4 regions of the Alkaliphilus crotonatoxidans genome follow, and region 1 is predicted to be linked to each of the others. Evidence: riboswitches for the same ligand, from Rfam matches in the RefSeq annotation. Region 1 holds a riboswitch; each other region holds the start of a gene.

What was found. Region 1 has a riboswitch for cobalamin ahead of ACYQ1I_RS12255 (anaerobic ribonucleoside triphosphate reductase). Riboswitches for the same ligand answer to the same signal wherever they lie in the genome.
Region 2: another riboswitch for cobalamin. It lies ahead of hemA (glutamyl-tRNA reductase); the one in region 1 lies ahead of ACYQ1I_RS12255 (anaerobic ribonucleoside triphosphate reductase).
Region 3: another riboswitch for cobalamin. It lies ahead of cobT (nicotinate-nucleotide--dimethylbenzimidazole phosphoribosyltransferase); the one in region 1 lies ahead of ACYQ1I_RS12255 (anaerobic ribonucleoside triphosphate reductase).
Region 4: another riboswitch for cobalamin. It lies ahead of ACYQ1I_RS00015 (DUF4430 domain-containing protein); the one in region 1 lies ahead of ACYQ1I_RS12255 (anaerobic ribonucleoside triphosphate reductase).

What each region holds. Positions count from the first base shown of each region.
Region 1 is NZ_BAAHXS010000006.1:33,012-38,077, forward strand. Features, by position in the region: gene ACYQ1I_RS12240 (ABC transporter ATP-binding protein) at 1-884, shown strand, start outside; gene ACYQ1I_RS12245 (YeiH family protein) at 940-1,974, opposite strand; gene ACYQ1I_RS12250 (LysR substrate-binding domain-containing protein) at 2,084-2,998, shown strand; cobalamin riboswitch at 3,028-3,213, shown strand; gene ACYQ1I_RS12255 (anaerobic ribonucleoside triphosphate reductase) at 3,594-5,066, shown strand, end outside.
Region 2 is NZ_BAAHXS010000004.1:916,477-921,542, forward strand. Features, by position in the region: gene ACYQ1I_RS06940 (sensor histidine kinase) at 1-440, shown strand, start outside; gene ACYQ1I_RS06945 (TVP38/TMEM64 family protein) at 533-1,192, shown strand; cobalamin riboswitch at 1,275-1,457, shown strand; gene hemA (glutamyl-tRNA reductase) at 1,563-2,834, shown strand; gene ACYQ1I_RS06955 (precorrin-2 dehydrogenase/sirohydrochlorin ferrochelatase family protein) at 2,848-3,480, shown strand; gene hemC (hydroxymethylbilane synthase) at 3,467-4,414, shown strand; gene cobA (uroporphyrinogen-III C-methyltransferase) at 4,407-5,066, shown strand, end outside.
Region 3 is NZ_BAAHXS010000004.1:674,143-679,208, reverse strand. Features, by position in the region: gene ACYQ1I_RS05750 (family 78 glycoside hydrolase catalytic domain) at 1-2,016, shown strand, start outside; cobalamin riboswitch at 2,086-2,264, shown strand; gene cobT (nicotinate-nucleotide--dimethylbenzimidazole phosphoribosyltransferase) at 2,407-3,456, shown strand; gene ACYQ1I_RS05740 (hypothetical protein) at 4,567-5,046, shown strand.
Region 4 is NZ_BAAHXS010000001.1:844-5,909, forward strand. Features, by position in the region: gene ACYQ1I_RS00010 (S8 family serine peptidase) at 48-1,883, shown strand; cobalamin riboswitch at 2,085-2,279, shown strand; gene ACYQ1I_RS00015 (DUF4430 domain-containing protein) at 2,495-3,307, shown strand; gene ACYQ1I_RS00020 (S-layer homology domain-containing protein) at 3,395-5,066, shown strand, end outside.

The DNA of each region.
Region 1 (5,066 bases):
CAGCCCATGCTTCGGCAGAGCGGGTTATATCAATGATTAACACAGAGCCGGAAATCAAGGATACAAAGGATGTCATGAAAATTTACGGAGACATGCTCAATCCCAAAAGGGAAAACTGGGAGAAATTAAAGGGCGATATTGAGTTTAAAAATGTATCTTTTTATTATAAAGAGGAGGAGCCCATTTTAAACCAATTGAATTTGAAGATCAAGGCCGGTGAAACCATTGCCCTGGTAGGTGAAACCGGATCTGGAAAGAGTACCATTGTGAATCTGGCCTGTCGGTTCTATGAGCCAACCCAGGGACAAATATTAATTGATGGAATCGATTATCGGGAAAGGTCTCAATTATGGCTCCATTCCAATTTAGGTTATGTACTGCAGCATCCCCATCTTTTCAGCGGTACCATAAAGGATAATATTCGTTATGGCAGGCTGGAGGCCAGCGAGATGGAAATCATTCGTGCCGCCAAGCTGGTCAATGCCCATGAATTTATTATGAAGCTTGATAAGGGCTATGATGCAGAGGTGGGAGAAGGGGGCAGTCTTCTTTCCACAGGGCAAAAGCAGCTTATTTCCTTTGCCAGGGCAGTATTGGCCAATCCTAAAATATTTGTATTGGATGAAGCCACCTCGTCTATTGACACAGAAACGGAACAAATTATTCAAAACGCCATTCAAAGGGTGTTAAAGGGAAGAACCAGCTTTATTATTGCCCACCGGCTATCCACAATCCGCTCGGCAGACCGTATATTGGTTATTCAAAAGGGTGAAATTGTTGAAGAGGGAAGCCACCAGCAATTACTCAAGAAAAGGGGTTACTACTACAGGCTTTACACCAATCAATTCCTTGAAGAGGAAGGAAAAAGGGTGTTAGAGCATTAGTTCCCGTGAAAAGGACCATAGAGAGATATATATTTTCTCTATGGTCCTTTGTCTTTTAGATTTGACCAATCATACCCTGAACTAAAAATGAGACAATTACAACCAGGGACGAAATAATAAATCCATGAACCATCGGGGCGAAGCCTGATTTGCTGAGGCTTTTAAAATTGGTTTTTAAACCGATTGCCCCCAGGGCCATCACCATGAAAAATTTACTGATGCCCGAAACCCTAAGGCTTAGATCTGGCGAAATCAGTCCTGTACTCTTGAAGGCTACCGCAGCAAGAAAAAGAAGAATAAACCAGGGGAAGATCCTTTGAAGATTCACCCTTTCCCCTGCCGGGCTTTTGTCCGCCGGAGTCACTTGGCCCTCTGACTTGGTCTTTAGGCGTTGGTTGATATAAGAAAAAATCAGTACCACAGGGATGATCGACAGGGTTCTTGTCAGCTTGACGATGACAGCATAGCTCCCTGCAATGTCAGAAAAGGCATAGCCGGCCGCCACCACAGAGGAGGTATCATTCACAGCGGTTCCCGTCCAAAGCCCGAAGCCCAGATCACTCATTTGAAAATAGCTGCCCATAATAGGGAAAAGAACCACCATGATGATATCAAAAATAAAGGTGGCCGAAATGGCATAGGCAATATAGCTATCTTCAGCGTCAATCACCGGGGCCAGGGCCGCAATGGCAGATCCCCCGCAAATTCCCGTTCCTGCCGAAATCAAGCTTGACAGCCGCCAGTCCATTTTAAAAAGCCGGCCGAATAAATAACCGCCCCCAAAGGCACATAGCAGTGTAAAGACCATTACAAAGAGGGAAAACTTGCCAACCTCCACCACCTGGGCAAAGCTAAGGGTGGCGCCCATTAAAATAATGGCCAGGCGTAAAATCTTCTTTGATGTAAAATTAATTCCTTTTTCAAATAATTGACGACCCGCCACAAGGGGATTCAGTAGCATACCAATCAAGAGTGCCAAAACCCCCGCCCCAATTAGGTGGTTGGGGATGAATCCGCTGCCATGGACCGCTGCCAGGGCCAGAATGGCTGTAGAGAGAATTCCGAAGGTATATTCTCGAATGAAGGTCATATAATCAACTCCTTTCTGTCAGTCCCCCTTGATTTTATCATTGAATAGTTATAAAATCTAATTATAATTACTTATATGATTATAATAAAAATTAATAAAAGGTGATTAAATGCTGGATATTAAGGTGGTTTCATTTCTAACCCTATGGAAGCATAAAAGCTACACAAAGGCCGCTGAGGAACTCTGCCTAACCCAACCGGCTGTTACGCAGCACATCAAGGCCCTGGAAAGGCAATATGGCTTAAAGCTGCTTCAGTACATCAATAAGGAGCTGAGGCTCACCAGGGCTGGAGAGATTTTTTACCAATATGCTCAAAATTCAAGGATCAATGAGCAGGTTTTGGCTCGGAAATTAAAGGAGGAGGCTGGTGAAGGAAAAGCATTGGCCTTTGCCGCCACCCTGACCATAGGTGAATTTACCCTGGCCCCGATCCTGGGGGATTTTATTAAACAATTTGCCCAATACGATATCACAATGTATGTTTATAATACCGAAAGGGTACTAAAAATGCTTGCAGAGGGGAAAATCAGCTTTGCCCTGGTGGAGGGGCTTTTTAATAAGGCCGATTATTCAACCCGGCTGTATAAACGGGCCCCCTTCACTTTAATTGCCCCCTTAAACCATCCTATGAAGAATCAGGCTGTATTTTTGGAGGATTTAAAAAATGAGACCATTATTATCAGAGAAAAGGGGTCGGGTTCTCGGGCCATACTGGAGAGGGGCCTTTATGATAAAAATTATACCCTGGATAATTTCCAAAAGGTTGTTGAAATTGGTAATGTCAACGTGATAAAAAATTTGGTAAAGTCGGGAACAGGCTTAAGCTTTATGTATCGGGATGCTGCCCTGGAGGAGATTAACAGGGGAGAGGTGGCAGAAATTCACCTGAAGGACTTTGTGATAGAAAGGGAGTTTAACTTCATTACTTTAAAAAATCCCTTGATGGAGCAGGAGGCGGAACCGTATTATTTGTTTTTTATGGAACGGCTGGAAGGGGACTCCAGCGGGATGCAAATCCCTTGACTTCAATTGATGGGCATGATATAATTTGGTAAATTAAAAAGGCTATTGGTGCATTCCCCTTGAGGATTGCTTAAAAGGGAAACCCGGTGAAATTCCGGTACGGTCCCGCCACTGTAATGTCCTAGAAGCCTGTCAAAACCACTGTACCAAGGTATGGGAAGGGATAGGATTCGCTACGGCTAAGTCAGGAGACCTGCCAATGGTAACAATACTAAAACTCACGGGGATGAGGGGTGTTATTTTTATTTCTGATAAAAGAAGCATTGCTTTTGTTTATCACGAGACATTATGCCCTTCCTGCATAGGAGGGGCTGTTTTATTGCTAAATGGATGATGTGTGAGCCGCTGGGGAATTACTTTCCTAAAACCGTGGTCATGGCCCTTTTTCTGTTTGACAGAGAGAGAAACATGGCTATTTGCTGAGGGTTTGGTCCCCAGCACCTCCTTCATTCACAAAATTGATGACAGAAAACATTTGCACTATATGTAGTATGTGGTATAATAAATATGACCATATGTTGTGATGGTTGAGGTTTGATACTCCTTGGAATCAAGGGGTTTTATTTATTGTACATCCATATTTAGGAGGTTGACCATGGTAACAAGAGTTAGGAAAAGAGATGGAAGGGAAGTATTTTTTAATATTGAAAAAATCACCAATGCCATTTATAAAGCCAGTATGTCGGCGGGGCAAAATGACTATCCCCATGCCGTAGAACTGACGGAAAAGGTGGTAAACCAGTTATCACAGCTATATCATGAGGCGGCTCCCAGTGTTGAAGAAATTCAAGATATTGTGGAGCAGGTGCTCATTGCCAATAATTCGCCACAAATTGCAAAAAATTACATATTATATCGGGCTGAAAGAACAAGAATTCGGGAAATGAATACCCGGCTGATGAAGGTAATGGAGGAAATCACCTTTAAAGAAGCCAAGGATAATGACCTGAAGCGGGAAAATGCCAATATCAATGGCGATACGGCCATGGGTACCATGCTGAAGTATGGTACTGAAAGTGCCAAGCACTTTTACGAAATGTATGTATTGGACCCCGCCCATTCCAGGCTTCATAAGGAGGGGGATATCCATATTCATGACCTTGATTTTTTAACCCTAACCACCACCTGCTGCCAAATTGATATTGATAAACTCTTTAGGGGCGGCTTTAATACAGGCCATGGCTCTCTACGGACGCCAAACGATATCAGCAGCTATTCAGCCCTGTCCTGTATTGCTATCCAGTCCAATCAGAATGACCAGCACGGAGGGCAAAGTATACCAAACTTTGACTATGGTATGGCACCAGGGGTGACTAAAACCTTTATTAAGGAATACAAGCGGAATTTATTTAAAGCAATGGAGCTTTTAACTTCATTGAAGGATATCGATTACCTGGTGGAAACAATAATAAAGGAAATAGAAGGGGAAAAGGGCTTGTTGCCATCAATGGCCAACAATAACGGATACCAGGAATATGAGAGGGAACGGCTTGAGCGATATATTGAGGATGCAGCGATCGTCGAAAAAATCCAGGCCTTTGCTCTGAAAAATGCCCTTCAGGAAACCGATAAAAAGACATATCAGGCCATGGAGGCCTTTATTCATAATCTAAATACCATGCACAGCCGGGCCGGGTCTCAGGTGCCCTTCAGCTCAATCAATTATGGCCTTGACCAATCACCCGAAGGAAGGTTAGTGGTAAAGAACCTGTTGTTAGCCACCGAAGCCGGCCTTGGAAATGGAGAAACGGCCATTTTCCCCATTCAGATCTACCGTGTGAAGGAGGGGATTAACTATCATCCCGGTGAGCCCAATTACGATTTATTTCAGCTGGCCTGCCGGGTAAGTGCCAAACGGCTATTTCCTAACTTTTCATTTATTGATGCTCCTTTTAATTTAAAATACTATCAGGCAGGGCGTCCTGAAACCGAGGTAGCCTATATGGGCTGTCGAACCAGGGTAATGGGAAATCAATATGACCCCAACAACGAGATTGCCTTTGGCAGGGGGAATTTGAGCTTCACCACCATTAATCTTCCCAGACTGGCCCTCAAAAGCAGGGGAGAA
Region 2 (5,066 bases), on a different contig from region 1:
GGGAACGAATCGATCAAATTCTTTCAAAGTTTCAATTAATGAAACGGGAAAAACAGCTTAGATTAGAGGTGGTGGCAATTGATCGGGAATTAATGGTGTTGGGCGACGAATATCGAATTGAACAGGTATTAAACAACCTGATTCATAATGCAGTAAAATACTGCTATCATAATGCATTGGTTCGGGTAGAGGTAAAGGATCAAGGTGAAAAAATATGGGTAGGGGTTTTTAACGAAGGAAGGCCCATCCCCCAAGAGGATATGAACTATATATGGGAGAGCTTCTACAAAGGAGAGGAAAGACCTGGAACAGGGTTAGGTCTAGCCATTGTCAAAAGTGTGCTGGAGCTGCATCAAAGCAATTTTGGTGTAAGAAATGAAAAGAACGGTGTCTTATTTTATTTTGATTTAGAAAAAGCAGGAAATTCAGAATCTATATAGAAGCAATAATTTGACATGGCTTAAGCAGGCCCAGACTAAGTAGTAGCAGGCAGGCCTGATTAAGGCAATTAGGAAAGGAATAGGGTAGGGTTATGAAGCCATTTACAAAAATTCTTCGACTAGTCCTAATTCTTGCACTAGCCCTGGGGGTTTATCTTCTTTTTACAAATGGCCTGGGTGGCCGTTCTGTAGATATAAAAAAGCTGCAAAACCTGGTGGAATCCTTTGGTATGTGGGGGGTAGCGGTATTTGTTATTCTATCCTCCATTAGACCCTTTCTGTTTATTCCCAGTCCGGTTCTATTTGTACTGGGAGGGGTGCTTTATGGAGGTTTGATAGGAAGTATTCTAAGCCTAGTGGGGCTTTTGACGGGTGCCTCCCTTTGCCGTTATTTTGCCGGGCGGTTTCAAAAATTTTTTGTCAGGATTATTGGAAAGCATCACAGGGATAAGCTGGAGGAATTGGGTGGAGAAAAGGTGGTAAAAAAACTGTTTATGATGAGGGTAACCCCAGGCTTTCCCTTTGACCCCATAAGCTACGGTGCAGGCCTGGCAGGAATTAACTACTCTCAATTTTTATTGGGAACGGCTTTGGGAAGTACCCCTAAGGTATTTTTATATACTTTTTTAGGTGACGGTATTGATGAAATATTTTCCATTAAAACCCTTGCAGTTTTTATTATTTTAATCCTTTTAGCCTGTCTGCCACTGTTGTTAGATAAAAGACCGGCCGAGTATTTAAACCATAATTAGATTGTATCAAGATACAGTTAAAAAAAACTTGGTATAGGACATTTAATTTGATATAGTTATAACGAAACAGAAAATAAAAAATATAGATCATTTTTAAATAGGTTTAACATCAAATCGATGTTATGAAAAAGGGAAGTTGGGTGAAAATCCCACGCGGTCCCGCCGCTGTAAAGAGGAGCTTCTTCTTAGTAACCACTGGGAAACCGGGAAGGAAGAAGAAGTAATGAATCTGAGCCAGAAGACCTGCCTATTTAACAATAACATCAATTCTACGGGTCATAGAAGGTGTTCTGGTATTAAATGATGAAAGCATACCCCTTGACCCAGTTCAAGGGGTTTATTAATGGATAAGAGGAAAAGGTGATTAAAAATGAACTTAGTGGTTTTTGGGGTTACCCACAAAAGCTCTACCATTGGCCTTAGAGAGAAGGTGGCTTTTACAAAGTCAAAGCTTGAAAGGGCCTATGAGGCCTTTAATCAGGATCCCTTTATTAAAGAGGCCATTATTATTTCAACCTGTAACCGAAGCGAAGTCTTCGCTTTGGTAGCGGATTCCTCACGGGCCTGTGAATATTTCAAAGGCTTTTATCAAGACTTTTTTAAGCTTACTGAAATAGAGCTGAAGGGCCAATATCATTTTTTAGACGGAAAATTAGTAGTTACATATTTGTATAATGTCTGCTGCGGCTTCGACTCCCTGGTGCTGGGGGAAGATCAAATCCTGGGGCAGGTGAAGGAAGCCTACTATTTTGGCATGGAGGAGGGAAGCAGCGGCAAGGTATTAAATAGACTTTTTCTTGAAGCCATTTCCACCGCCAAGGAGATTAAAGCCAAAACGGGAATATCAAACAATCCCCTGTCTATTAGCACCATTGCAGTGAAACAAATTGAGCGGCAGGTAGGGAGCTTAACCGATAAGCGGGTGTTGGTAATTGGCTTTGGCAAAATGAGTCGGATTGCCATAGAAAATTTAATAGATAAAAATATTAAGGAAATTTACCTATGCAACCGAACCAGGGAAACTGTTGAAAAACTTCAAAAAAGCTATCAACAAATTCAATATTGCCCCTTTGAGGAACGCTACCACCTGATTAACAAGGTAGATGTAATTATCAGTGCCACAGGGGCCCCCCATTACGTACTGAGGCAGGAGGCCTTTCAAAAAAGCTATAAAGGCAAAGGCTCATTATGTATAGTGGATATTGCCCTGCCCCGGGATGTTGAGCCTTCCATAGGCGAAATAAAAGGAGTCACGCTATTTCATATTGATCAATTAAATGAGATTGCAAAGGAGAGCATGGCCTTTCGAAAGCAATGCGTTGGGGAAGCAGCCCAATCGATTCAAGAGGCCGTGGAGGAATATTGTAATTGGTATCGATGTCTGCCCATCTATTCAAGAATCGAAGCTATAAAAAGCTATAGCGACCGGTTAACCCAGGAGGAATTGGAAAGGCTCTTTAAAAAGCTTCCCCATGTGGAGGACCGAGATAAAGGGCAAATAGAACAGGTCGTCAAGAGCCTAATTAAAAAAATCTGGAGAAGGCCGATTCTACAAATGAAAAATGCCGGTATCGGGGGACGGGGCGAAGAGGTTGCCGCCATTGTAGACGAGCTTTTTGATTTCCATAATACCAAAAATTGATGGGGGAATGAATATGTACTATCCAATCATGCTCCAGCTTGCCGGTCGACGCTGTACCGTTGTGGGGGGCGGAAGGGTGGCCGAACGAAAAATAAATTCCCTGCTCCAGCATGGAGGCCAGGTGACTGTCATTAGCCCCAAATTGACCCCGCATCTTCTGACCTTAGCACAAGGGGGTAAAATTCAATGGCAGAAAAGATTCTATGAAAAGGGGCTTTTAAGGGGCAGCGAGCTAATCATTACAGCCACCGATGATCCCTTGGTCAGTCAAGCCTGCTGTGAGGAAGCCCGGGCCCTGGGCATTATGATTAATGTGGTGGACATGCCGGAAAGGGGAGATTTTATTATACCCGCCATCCACCGGCAAAACAGCCTTACCTTTGCCGTTTCAACGGAGGGGAAAAGTCCCCTGCTGTCCCGGGCCATTGTTGCCGAATTAGCTCAGCGGTATGGCAAAGACCATGGTCATTTAGTGGATATATTGGGAAAGATCCGTGAAAGGGCCCAATTAGAAATAAAAGATTCCGTAAAACGAAAGGAACTATATGAAATTTTAGTACAGGCTGGTCTTACGGGAACAGCAGACCTCTGGGAAATCTACGAGGCATTTAAATATAAAGAGGGTGAAGAAAATGAGAACCATTAGAATTGGCTCCCGGGCCAGTCAACTGGCCTTGGCCCAGGCAGCAATTATTGTAGAGCAATTGAGGGAGCATTTTCCGCAGCACCAATATGAAGTCATTAAAATCAAGACCATGGGTGATAAAATACTGGACAAAACCCTTGATAAAATAGGTGGTAAGGGCCTGTTTGTCAAAGAAATACAAAATGCGCTCCTTGAAAATCGAATTGACCTGGCTGTCCACAGTATGAAGGATATGCCGGCCCAAACCCTTGAGCAGCTACATTTGGCAGCCATCCCAAGGCGTGAGGATCCCCGGGATGCCCTGGTGACCAAAAAGAAGGTTAGCCTGAGACAGCTGGGAGAAGGGGCGGTGATTGGCAGCAGCAGCCTAAGAAGGCAGGCACAGCTATTAAATATACGACCCGACCTTAAGATCATCCCCATTCGAGGCAATGTAGGGGGACGTCTTGAAAAATTAGAAAACCAGCCAATGGACGGGGTCATTTTGGCCGTTGCCGGGCTGAAACGGTTGGGCCTGGCCCATCGAATCGACGAGGCATTTACCCTGTCAGAATTTGTTCCTGCTGTGGGTCAGGGGGCCCTAGGCTGTGAAATACGCCGAAGCGATGAGGAGCTTTATCATATGCTTCAAAAAATTAATGATGAGGAAAGCTATCAGGCAGTAATGGCTGAACGGAGCTTTCTGGCCCTAATGGAGGGAGGCTGCCATATTCCCATTGGAGCCTATGGAGAAAAAATAGGCCACCTACTAAAGCTGACCGCCATGGTAGCCAGCCCCGACGGAGGTCAGGTATTAAAGGAATCAATGGCCGGTGACCTTAAGGATTACCATCAGCTTGGAAAAAGCCTGGGGGAAAAAATGATTCAACTGGGTGCCCGGAGGCTCTTGGCAGAAATAAAAGTTCCTAAGAACAGGGGGGATTATGTTGATTAAGCCCTATGTATATTTAATTGGAGCCGGACCTGGTGATGAAGGGCTGATAACCAAGAAGGGGCTAGACGCCATTAAAAGGGCCGATGTAATACTCTATGATCGATTAATCAATACGGCCCTGCTAAAGCATAAAAGCCAGGGAGCCCAAACCATTGATGTGGGGAAATCGCCACAAAATCACACCTATTCACAGGAGGAAATTAACGAGTTAATCGTAAGCCATGCCCGGGCAGGAAAGATTGTTGCTAGGCTTAAAGGCGGAGACCCCTATGTATTTGGCAGAGGTGGAGAAGAAGCCCTGGCCCTGAGAGAGGCAGATATTCCCTTTGAAGTGGTGCCGGGTATTACTTCAGCCATTGGGGCCTTGAATTATGGGGGCATTCCAGTGACCCATCGAAATGTAAGCACCTCCTTCCATGTCATTACAGGCCATGAAAACCCCCTTAAAGAGGCCCCTTCGGTGGATTATGAAGCCCTGGCAAGACTAAAGGGAACCCTGATATTTCTAATGGGGATGGGAAATTTAAAGGAAATTACTCAAAGGCTGCTAGATCATGGGAAGCCCGGCAGTACCCCTGTGGCCCTGGTTCACCGGGGAACCACCGCAAGGCAGCGGGTGGTTACCGGTACCCTTCAAACCATTGAAGCCCTT
Region 3 (5,066 bases), on a different contig from region 1:
ATTACCAATATGATCATGAAAAGCAATGTTTTAAAGATGACAGTGGCTAACGGCTGGTATAAGGGGAGATTTGGTTTCGAGAACAAATCGAATCATTATGGAGATAAGGTAGCTGCCTTAGCGGAAGTAAGAATAAAATATAAAGATGGTAATGAGGATATTATTGGAACAGACACAACATGGAGGTGCATAACCGGGGTCATTAGGTACAGCGAGATATATAACGGTGAAGTAATTGATTCAAATTTTATTGATACAGAGCTTAAACCGACAGAAACATATAACTATAAAAAGGAGGTCCTTGTAGGGCAGGAAAGCGAGCCCGTAAGAATAACCAAAAGACTTAAACCAATCGGCCTAATTAAAACTCCTAAAAATGAAATTGTGCTGGACTTTGGACAAAACATGGCCGGCATTGTGGAGGTAAAGGTAAATTGTAAAAAGGGTAATAAGATAATCATAAGGCATGGGGAAGTTTTAGACAAAGACGGCAATTTTTATACAGAGAATTTACGGGGTGCTAAGGCGACAGAAGTATATGTTTGTAAGGGCGGAGAAGAGGTTTTTCTGCCGCACTTTACATTCCATGGATTCCGCTACATTTTGGTGGAAGGTCTGGGAGAATCCCTTAACCTTGATAACTTTACTGCCTGCGTATTACATACGGATATGGAAATAACAGGAGGTTTTGAATGTTCAAATCAATTCATCAACAGATTACAGCAAAATATTGAATGGGGGCAAAGAAGTAATTTTCTTGACATACCCACCGATTGTCCCCAAAGAGATGAACGCTTGGGGTGGACAGGAGACGCACAGATCTTTGCACGAACAGCTGCATATAATATGAATGTTGCCTTGTTCTTTTCAAAATGGCTTAGGGATTTAGACGCAGATCAAACAAAGGAGTTCGGTGTACCTTCCATTGTGCCCAATATTATGGGGAAGCATGAAGGGGCAGCTGGATGGGGAGATGCTGCTACAATTATCCCCTGGACAATGTATCAGGTGTATGGAGATCTAAAATTCTTAGAGGATCAGTACGAGAGCATGAAGGGCTGGGTTGATTATATTCAATCCAGGTCAGAAGGCTATTTATGGCAGACAGGATTCCAGTATGGAGACTGGTTAGGACTCGATAAAGAGGAAGGGAGTAACAGAACAGGGGTAACGGACATATACCTGGTAGCTTCTGCCTTTTACGCCTATTCAACAGAGATTGTATTTAAAGCGGCAAAATTGCTTGGAAAGGAAGGGGATTATAAAAAGTATTACGAGCTGTACAATAATATTTTAAATGCCTTTAATGATGAATACATTACGAAAACAGGACGTTTAGTGAGTGAAACACAGACAGCCTGTGTCCTAGCCTTATATTTTAACCTGGCTAAAAAGGAATACAGAAACAGAATCATTACATCCTTAAAAAATAACCTGGCTGACCATAAAAATCACCTTGTTACCGGTTTCATAGGCACATCCTATTTGTGTCATACATTATCAGAAAATGGCCTTCATGAAATAGCGGGAGAGCTGCTTCTTAAGGATGACTATCCATCGTGGCTATATGCAGTAAAGAAAGGCGCCACAACCATATGGGAACGATGGAATTCCATGCTGCCCGATGGCAGCTTTGAAGAATCGGGTATGAATTCCTTTAACCATTATGCATATGGTGTCATAGGTGACTGGTTATATCAAAGGGTTGCAGGAATTCAGCTGCTAGATGTTGGATACAAGAGAATAAGAATAGCGCCGACCTTTATAAAGGGCCTTACTTCTGCAAAGGGGACCCTGGAAACAATGTATGGACTCATCAGTGTTTCTTGGGAATGTTGCAATGGAAAAATTACAATTGATATTATTATTCCGCCAAATACAACCGCAGAAATAGTCCTTCCAGAAAAGGCAAGGCCCTTAGAGGTAGGCTCAGGACGCTATCACTTCAAATATAATACAACCACAAATCTTGAAATGGATAATTGCTCAAAGGGATCAGCCCAGGAGAACGACTAGATGATCTATTACAGCTGATATCAATATCCATTGACGATAAATTCCATATGTTATATGATATAGATGAAAAATAAAAAGAAAGTAATAGGTGCCTCTTTTGAGGAGAATAGGGAATGAAGTGTAAATCTTCAACGGACCCACCACTGTGATGGGGAGCTTTACTGAAAAACGCCACCGGATATTTATCTGGGAAGGCTCAGTGAGCAAAGAACCAGAGTCAGGAGACCTGCCTATATACTTTATGAAACGTGGATGATGGAAAAGTCTACAGTTTATTGTGATTTCAATAAGCTGTAGACTTTTATTTTTTAAATTGATAGAAAAGTTCTCACTTATAATAATTAAATTAAAGAGAACTCCATATAAAATTTCAACAAGGGAGAGGATTTTATGAATCTGTTGCAAAAGACCATTGGTATGATTGAATCGCTGGACAAAGAAATGATGGAAAAGGCTAGAACAAGGGTGGACAACCTAATTAAACCGCCAAAGAGTCTGGGGCGATTAGAAGATTTAGCGGTGCAGCTGGCAGGTATTACCAAAAATATCCACCCTATAGTGGATAACAAAGCAATTATCGTAATGGCGGCGGATCATGGGGTGTATGAAGAAGGGGTGGCTGGTAATCCCCAGGTAATTACAGCTATACAAACGATGAACTTTACCAAAGGAGTTACTGGCGTATGCGCCTTGGGAAAGGCTTCAGGGGCCAAAATAGTTGCTGTAGATGTAGGGGTAAAGGCAGATCTGGAACGAAACAGTGGTTTAATTGCGAGAAAAATAAAATATGGAACAGATAATATGACCAAGGGGCCTGCCATGACCCGGAAAGAAGCCATAAAATCCTTGGAAGTGGGAATTGAAATCGCTACTGATGAAATTAAAAAGGGAGTTAATCTATTGGGAACCGGTGAAATGGGCATCGGTAATACTACTGCCAGTACTGCAATTGTAGCAGTCTTTGGAGGAATTAACCCTACCGAGATTACAGGAAGAGGATCTGGAACTGGTGAAGGTGGAGTTGAGCACAAGGCCAAAGTAATAGAAAAGGCCATTGCTTTAAACCGACCTGATCCATCGGATGGTATTGATGTACTGGCTAAGGTTGGCGGTCTTGAAATTGGAGGAATGGCGGGGGTCATGCTGGCAGCAGCGGCCAATAGAATACCGGTTGTGGTGGATGGTTATATCTCAAGTGCAGCAGCACTAATAGCCACAGCAATTGCCCCAAAAGTAAAGGACTATTTGATACCATCCCATGCATCAGCAGAAATAGGTGGTAAAAAAGCCTCCCAGTTATTAGGTCTTCAGCCGATGATCTACATGGATTTATGTTTGGGAGAAGGCTCTGGGGCGGCCCTGGTCTTTCCAATTATTGAAGCAGCATGTCACATGATTAATCATATGGTTACCTTTAAAGAAGGCATTGGAGAAATATAGAATTACTACAGTTTAAAAATGTTAAAACAGCAATACCTTTAAGTCATATAGCCTCAATATACTATGGGGTTTTCAATGACCAATGCCATTTCACTTAAGCTTCCATGACTTCTACACTATGCTGAAAGTTATAGCATGGTAGATTGTTATTCCGGTGGAAAGATATATTGAGGAGCTGGTAAGGGTTGAAATACACTGGAATTTATTAACCATAAATGAAAATTTCACTTGTTTTCACATAATAAGGTTGTTAAATAATAATCAATAGAACCATCAAATATGGCTGAATCTAAAAAATGTTGAGCGTACAATAGACTTTCTCATGGCTAGATATGCTGGTGAAATTTAATAAATTGTAACATTTTATCAAATCCATCATTTATCTGAGAGTTTATTTATCGGTGAAATAGAAAAGGCCAAAGACTCCTTAAGAAAGGTATTTAAGCTAATAAAAAGCCTAAGAGAAGGGCCACGTAAAGATAATATAGCTGAAACATGCCAATATTACGACAGTCTGATTGAAGCATGGGAAGCATATAACCGAGAACAAACCCGCCTATCCTTCCCTGCGTGGTGCGAAAGTAAGGGAAAGGTCTTTGGCCTGTGGAATGTTGCTTATTATCAGAAATGAAGGTTTATCTATATGCTAATATAAAAGTACAGCTTTAAATAATGATTAAATTGTTCAGGAGGTACAAGATGATATACATTGAAACCCCCAGATTAGTTTTAAAAGATTAGATTTAGAGGTCTTTAGAAGTGACTTCATTTTAACAAGGTTGGAACTCTTTTACATTGTTAGAGATTCACTTTTAGGTAAAAGTAAAGGTAATCAAAACATAGTGACAATGAGGTGAAAAGCACGATCGATGGATTATTATGAATCATTCAGGTTTAGGTTTGTATCTATTATCACGCAGTTGGCTTCCATAAAATTCATTAGATTCTTTACATTTCCAAATCAAAGAAATATACTAAATGTGTAAGAAGGTCTGATAATGTTTTTATTAGAGTTAAAATCTTTTTTGAATTTTTGTTTATGTCCAAATTAGGCTATTAACATAAATATTTTAGTGATACTTTGATAAAAAATAGGGGGAATACTTGTATATGAAGTCTAAAATAATAGTTTTAGTAATATTAATTATAATCATTCTAACTCCAATTTTCATCTATAATGTTGGAAAAATCTATTATTCACACGAAAAAATATATGAATTAATTTGGGAAATTGATATACCTTCAGATTTTAAAGAAATGTATCATGTTTCAGATAAACGTGGTTTTCGAGGTGATGGAATAAGATATACGATTTTTGAAGTAAAAAATATGGAACAATCTTCCATTCCAAGCTCTACTAAAGGGACGAGGGAAATACAAATACTTAGTGGGGATTCTAAAAATGTAAGAAATAATGAGCTTGAGCAATTTGTTAATACTATCGTAATGGAATTAGGTATACCCGAAAATAAAAGACCTCAGTTTCATAGGTATTATATATGGCAAGAGTTTGTAAAATATAATGATACGTTAGTTATTATCTATTTCCCCGAAATTAACCTAGTATATTTTGCTGAAAAACTAATATAAGAAAAAGAAGATAGTTTATA
Region 4 (5,066 bases), on a different contig from region 1:
ATTAGTTTAGCAGTATTACAAAATATTATGGAAAGGAGAATAAAAAAATGACTAAAAGGATAGCCATAATGTTGTTAGCAGGTGCAATAGCTTTATCTGGAATAACCTATGCAAGTTCAAGTGAACAGGGACTTACCATCGACATTGATAAAATAGATATTATTAAGCTAAGTGAAGAAAATATTTATCGTGATGGAGAGGAACCTAAAGTGCAAATTATTGTATCAGAACAAAAAGTACAAAAAGCAGAATCAGATATATCGAAAATAACCTTCATGCTGGAACAAGAAATTAAAGCCAATAAAAAAATGAGTACATTAGGTATTAATGTAAATGTTGTAGTCCATTTTGATTATTCTTCGGAAGATTTTGAAAAAGCTTTTAAAGAAATTTTTGGTGATTCTTTAACTATAATAAAAGAAAAGCACGGTCTATATCTCGTTGAAAATATTACGAGTGAGCAATTAAGTAAGCTAGAAAAAATGGATGAAGTTCTGTATATTGCCTCAACTAATAATTTTTCTCTTCCAGATGAACCAGCTTCATGGAATGAGAATGAAGATAATGAGATCGGTATTAACCTTAATGCAGCAACGGATATGATAGGTGTAAAAAAAGCTAGGAAGGATTTTAAAGTTACTGGTGATTTAGATGGAAGAGAGAATTCTTACTCTAAGAATGATGTTGTAATTGCTGTTATGGACACAGGAATTGATGCTGAACACGTTGACTTAGATGGAGGCAAAGTAATTGGTTGGTATGATGCTGTTAACGGTGAACTTGATCCTTATGATGATCATGGACATGGTACCCACGTTGCTAGTATTGCAGCTGGCACTGGAGAAGGAGATCCAGGAATTCAGGAAGGAGTTGCCCCGGGGGCAGCCCTTGTAGGAATAAAAACTTTGCCTGAGGCTGGGAAGAAGGGAAATCCTGCAGATACATTAAGAGGATTAAGATGGATTCTTCAAAATTTAGATACATATGGTATTAATGTTGTTAATATGAGTATTGGGACTAGTGCTTCCTACGAAGCGAGAAAAGAGATAATTGAGGTGATTAATGAAATCGATGCCCAAGGAGTTCCAGTCTTTGTTTCAGCAGGTAATGATGGTAATAAACCACCATATTATGACACTTTATCGACTTACGCTAAATATACTTCTACTTCTGTGGGGAATATTAAAGACCCTTATGAAGGGGGATGGGGCTTATCAGAAAGTTCCTCCCGTGGGACTGATAGAAATGTATCCTATAACAACGGTCCTTACGTTGTACTTCCAGGGTATAATATAAGGGCGGCAGCAGCTAACACAGGTAGTGAGTATACAGTAAAATCAGGTACTTCAATGTCTGCGCCTATGCTTTCAGGCGTTTATGCACTTATGTATGATGCAGCATATTCTCTGGGACAATCAACTACAATAAGGTTTAGTGGAACAGATATGGGTGAAATAGGTTACGATAAGAACTATGGCAATGGAAGAATACTGGCATATGATTCCATTAAGAATGCAGCCCAAGGCTCAGGCTCTTTCAATACTTATCGAACATATATATGTATACCTGATGGATACGTTTCGTACGGAAAGGTAGTTTTGTACCCTATAGGTGTTAATTCTGGAGAAGCAGATTTGAATGTCACCATGATAGTATTAGATGAAAATGAAGAAAATCTTGACATAGTTATATGGGCACCAGGCGATGACCCTTATCAAGGGGCGCCATCAACCTATTGGATAAAAGAAAATAAAGCTATACCCCAAGAACACTTTAGCCTATCTAATCCACCTACCGGTACTTATTATATAGGCGTTTATGGAGCAGATGATTCAGCCAATTACTCACTAGAAATTACAGGGCATCAATTATCAATTAATTAGTAATAAAATATAAACTTAACTTAGTTTATATTTTTATAATGAAAAGAAGCTATCTCTATCTCTCTGAAAAAGCCTTAGTTAATTCCTAAGAAAGAATTAATCTAAGGCTTTTTTATTGACTGTATTAAAGAATAGGCCTTAAAAGGAAATTTTTACATGACAAGTCATATTTTATAAGATATAATGTATGTGAAAACTGAATAGCTGAAACAGGTGCCAATTATGGTTTTTTATGGGAAGTAATTATTAATTGGTGAAAAGGGAAGTTGGGTGAAAATCCCACGTGGTCCCGCCGCTGTAAAAGAGGAGTCCTTACAGAATACCACTGGTAACATGGGAAGGTTGTAAGGATGATGACGCTTGAGCCAGAAGACCTGCCTGTTTTGTATGCACCATTTTACTCTACGGTCGATGGGGGGTGTTTTAAGATGCATGCTGCAATGTATGGTTTACATATTGACAGGCATGACATAAGGATTAAAAATGCTAAAAAACCTCTTAATGATTCAAGTTGAGAGGTTTTATTTTGTTAAAATTTAATAGGATTCGATCAATAAAGCAATTTTATTTGCCCCTGAAGGATACAAAATTCTTATGTGAGGTGGTTAATAATGAGAAGATCGATTAAAAAATTATCAATTATAGTAACCCTAGTGATGATTATATCTATGATGTTTTCAGCTACAGCCTTTGCAGCTTCTAAAACTGTCACAATTAGAATACAAGGCTATCATGACGGGAACGGAGAAATTTTAGATGAATATGAGGTTGTGCTAACTGATACAACAGGATTCACAGTAATGGATGCCTTTGAAGAAGCAGCCACAGACAATTCAATCAGCTATACGGAATCCGGTGGCTATGTAAGCGCCGTTGCAGGACAAACTGATCAGGATTATCCCAGTTCATTCTTCGGAGGCTGGATGTATAGAGTATGGGATACAAATGATCAATCGGCTTCTCCTACATTAGATGAGTTGCCAAGTGTTGGGGCAGCAAGCTATACCCTAAATGATGGGGATAAAATAAGTTGGTATTATGCCCTGCCTGAGTATACCTATTATACCTGCTTAAGCAATTACAGCAGCATTAATTCAACCTATAACGAAAACAGCTCCTTTGATGTTACTGTAAAGGGACAAATCTTTACTGACCTATGGAATTGGACAATAAGCCCCTTTGAAGAATTAGGCAGTGCCACCGTTGTGGTTGAGCGGGTATCCGATGGAGCAATCCTTGCTTCAAGCACAACAGCCACAAGCGGAGCCAATAAAGGGAAGGCAACAATCACCCTGCCCAGCGTTACGGCAGATACGGAATGCTACGTATATGTACAGGACAGCTATTATACCTCAGGCAGTGAAGCCGATGGAATACAACATGTCAAATCATGGAGAAAGCCAATCACAATATTAAATAATTAAAGTCGTTTTAATTCAGTTGTAAAGTAACAAAATTCAGGGGCAAATAAATTTGCTCATATTATCAATAAGCTAGGAGATGAGTTTGTAATGAGAATAAGGCATAAAAGAACGATTTCCTTTTTAATCATGTTGGCCATGGTGTTGGGAAATCTATTTATACCCCAGGGCTTGAATATCTTTGGCAATGGCCCCCTGACAGCCTACGCCGATACTGCCCTCAGCAATGTAACCCTTGAACTAAGCACAGTGACAGTCTATCCTGGGGATACCGTAACGGCCAGTGTTTACGGAAACCCCAATGAGGATTACGGATTAGGAATTTTCCTCCCCGACACCAGTGATATTTATGAAACTCCATCAGATCGCTGGATAGACATTCCCGTAACAACCGATCTGGAGGGAAAGGTCGATCATGAAATATCGATTCCCGAGGATATGGCTCCCGGAGAATACGATCTAGGGATTTATGACACAAATGACCCCCAAACCCCCAGGTTTCAGACGGTTAGATTTACAGTAGAGGCCAAGCCCCTGGAAAATTTGAGGGAAAGGGTAGCGTCTGCCATAGAAGGGGCCAGCAATGTTGTTGTTACCAACCATTACAGTATGGACTGGGCGGCAATTGGTCTGGCAAGGGCAGGTAAAGGCCAGCTGATTCCAGCAGATTACCTTAAGGAAATAGAGGCTAATTTAAAAAATCCTGATAATAATAATACTTATTATAATAAACCCACAGAATTTCAGCGAATGACCTTAGGAATACTGGCTGCAGGGGGAGACCCCACCAATATTGCAGGGTATAATTTAATCAAACAAATCTACACTGCTGATTTAGAGAGTCAAGGATTAAATGCTATCGTTTTCGGCTTGCTTGCCTACGATTCAGGGGAATATCAAATTCCTGCCGATGCAAGATGGACCAGAGAAAAGCTGATTAACCGTCTGGTGGATGCCCAATGCACCGAAGGCGGAGGATGGAATTTAAGTGGGGATGGCTTAGGTAATGCAGACCCCGATATGACAGGAATGGCAATGACGGCCCTTGCCCCATACAATAACTCCGATTATCCAGCGGTGCAGGCGGCTATTTCAAAGGCTGCAGATCGGCTTTCAGAGATACAGGAGCCTGGGGGAGGATATAATTCCTGGGGTACAATCAATTCAGAAAGCTGTGCCCAGGTAATTATGGGGCTGGCTTCCAATGGGATTGACCCCACAGGCGAAAGGTTTAGCAAGGATGGGAAAAATGTTGTTGATGCCCTATTAACCTTTGAGGTTCCCGGCGGAGGCTTTGCCCATGCTGAGTTTAGAGGGAACCTAACCCTCAATGGGATGGCCACTGAGCAGGCCCTCTATGCCCTGGATCAATATATTTACTTTTTAGAGGGAAAGGGCTCTATCTATCATTGGGGAAAACAAGCACCCATAGAAAATGGACAGGCCATTGTAAGGATTGAAGGCAAGGATCAGGTGATTTTAACTGATGCTGTCGTTCCCCTTAAAAAAGGAAAGCACACCGTTAAGGACGTTGTCAAGGAAGCCCTGGACGCAAAAGGAATCAGCTATACTGAAAATGCCAGGGGCTTTAGTATGATTAATCAAGAGATGGCAGATCCAGCTAAGGAAGAGGCCTGGCTATCCTCTGTAGAAAACGGACGAACCATCAGGGATTTATCTTCAAGATATGTAAGCAATGGGGAATCCATTATTATCTACTTAGGAAAAGATACTGGGGACTTTTACTATACCTGGCTGGGAA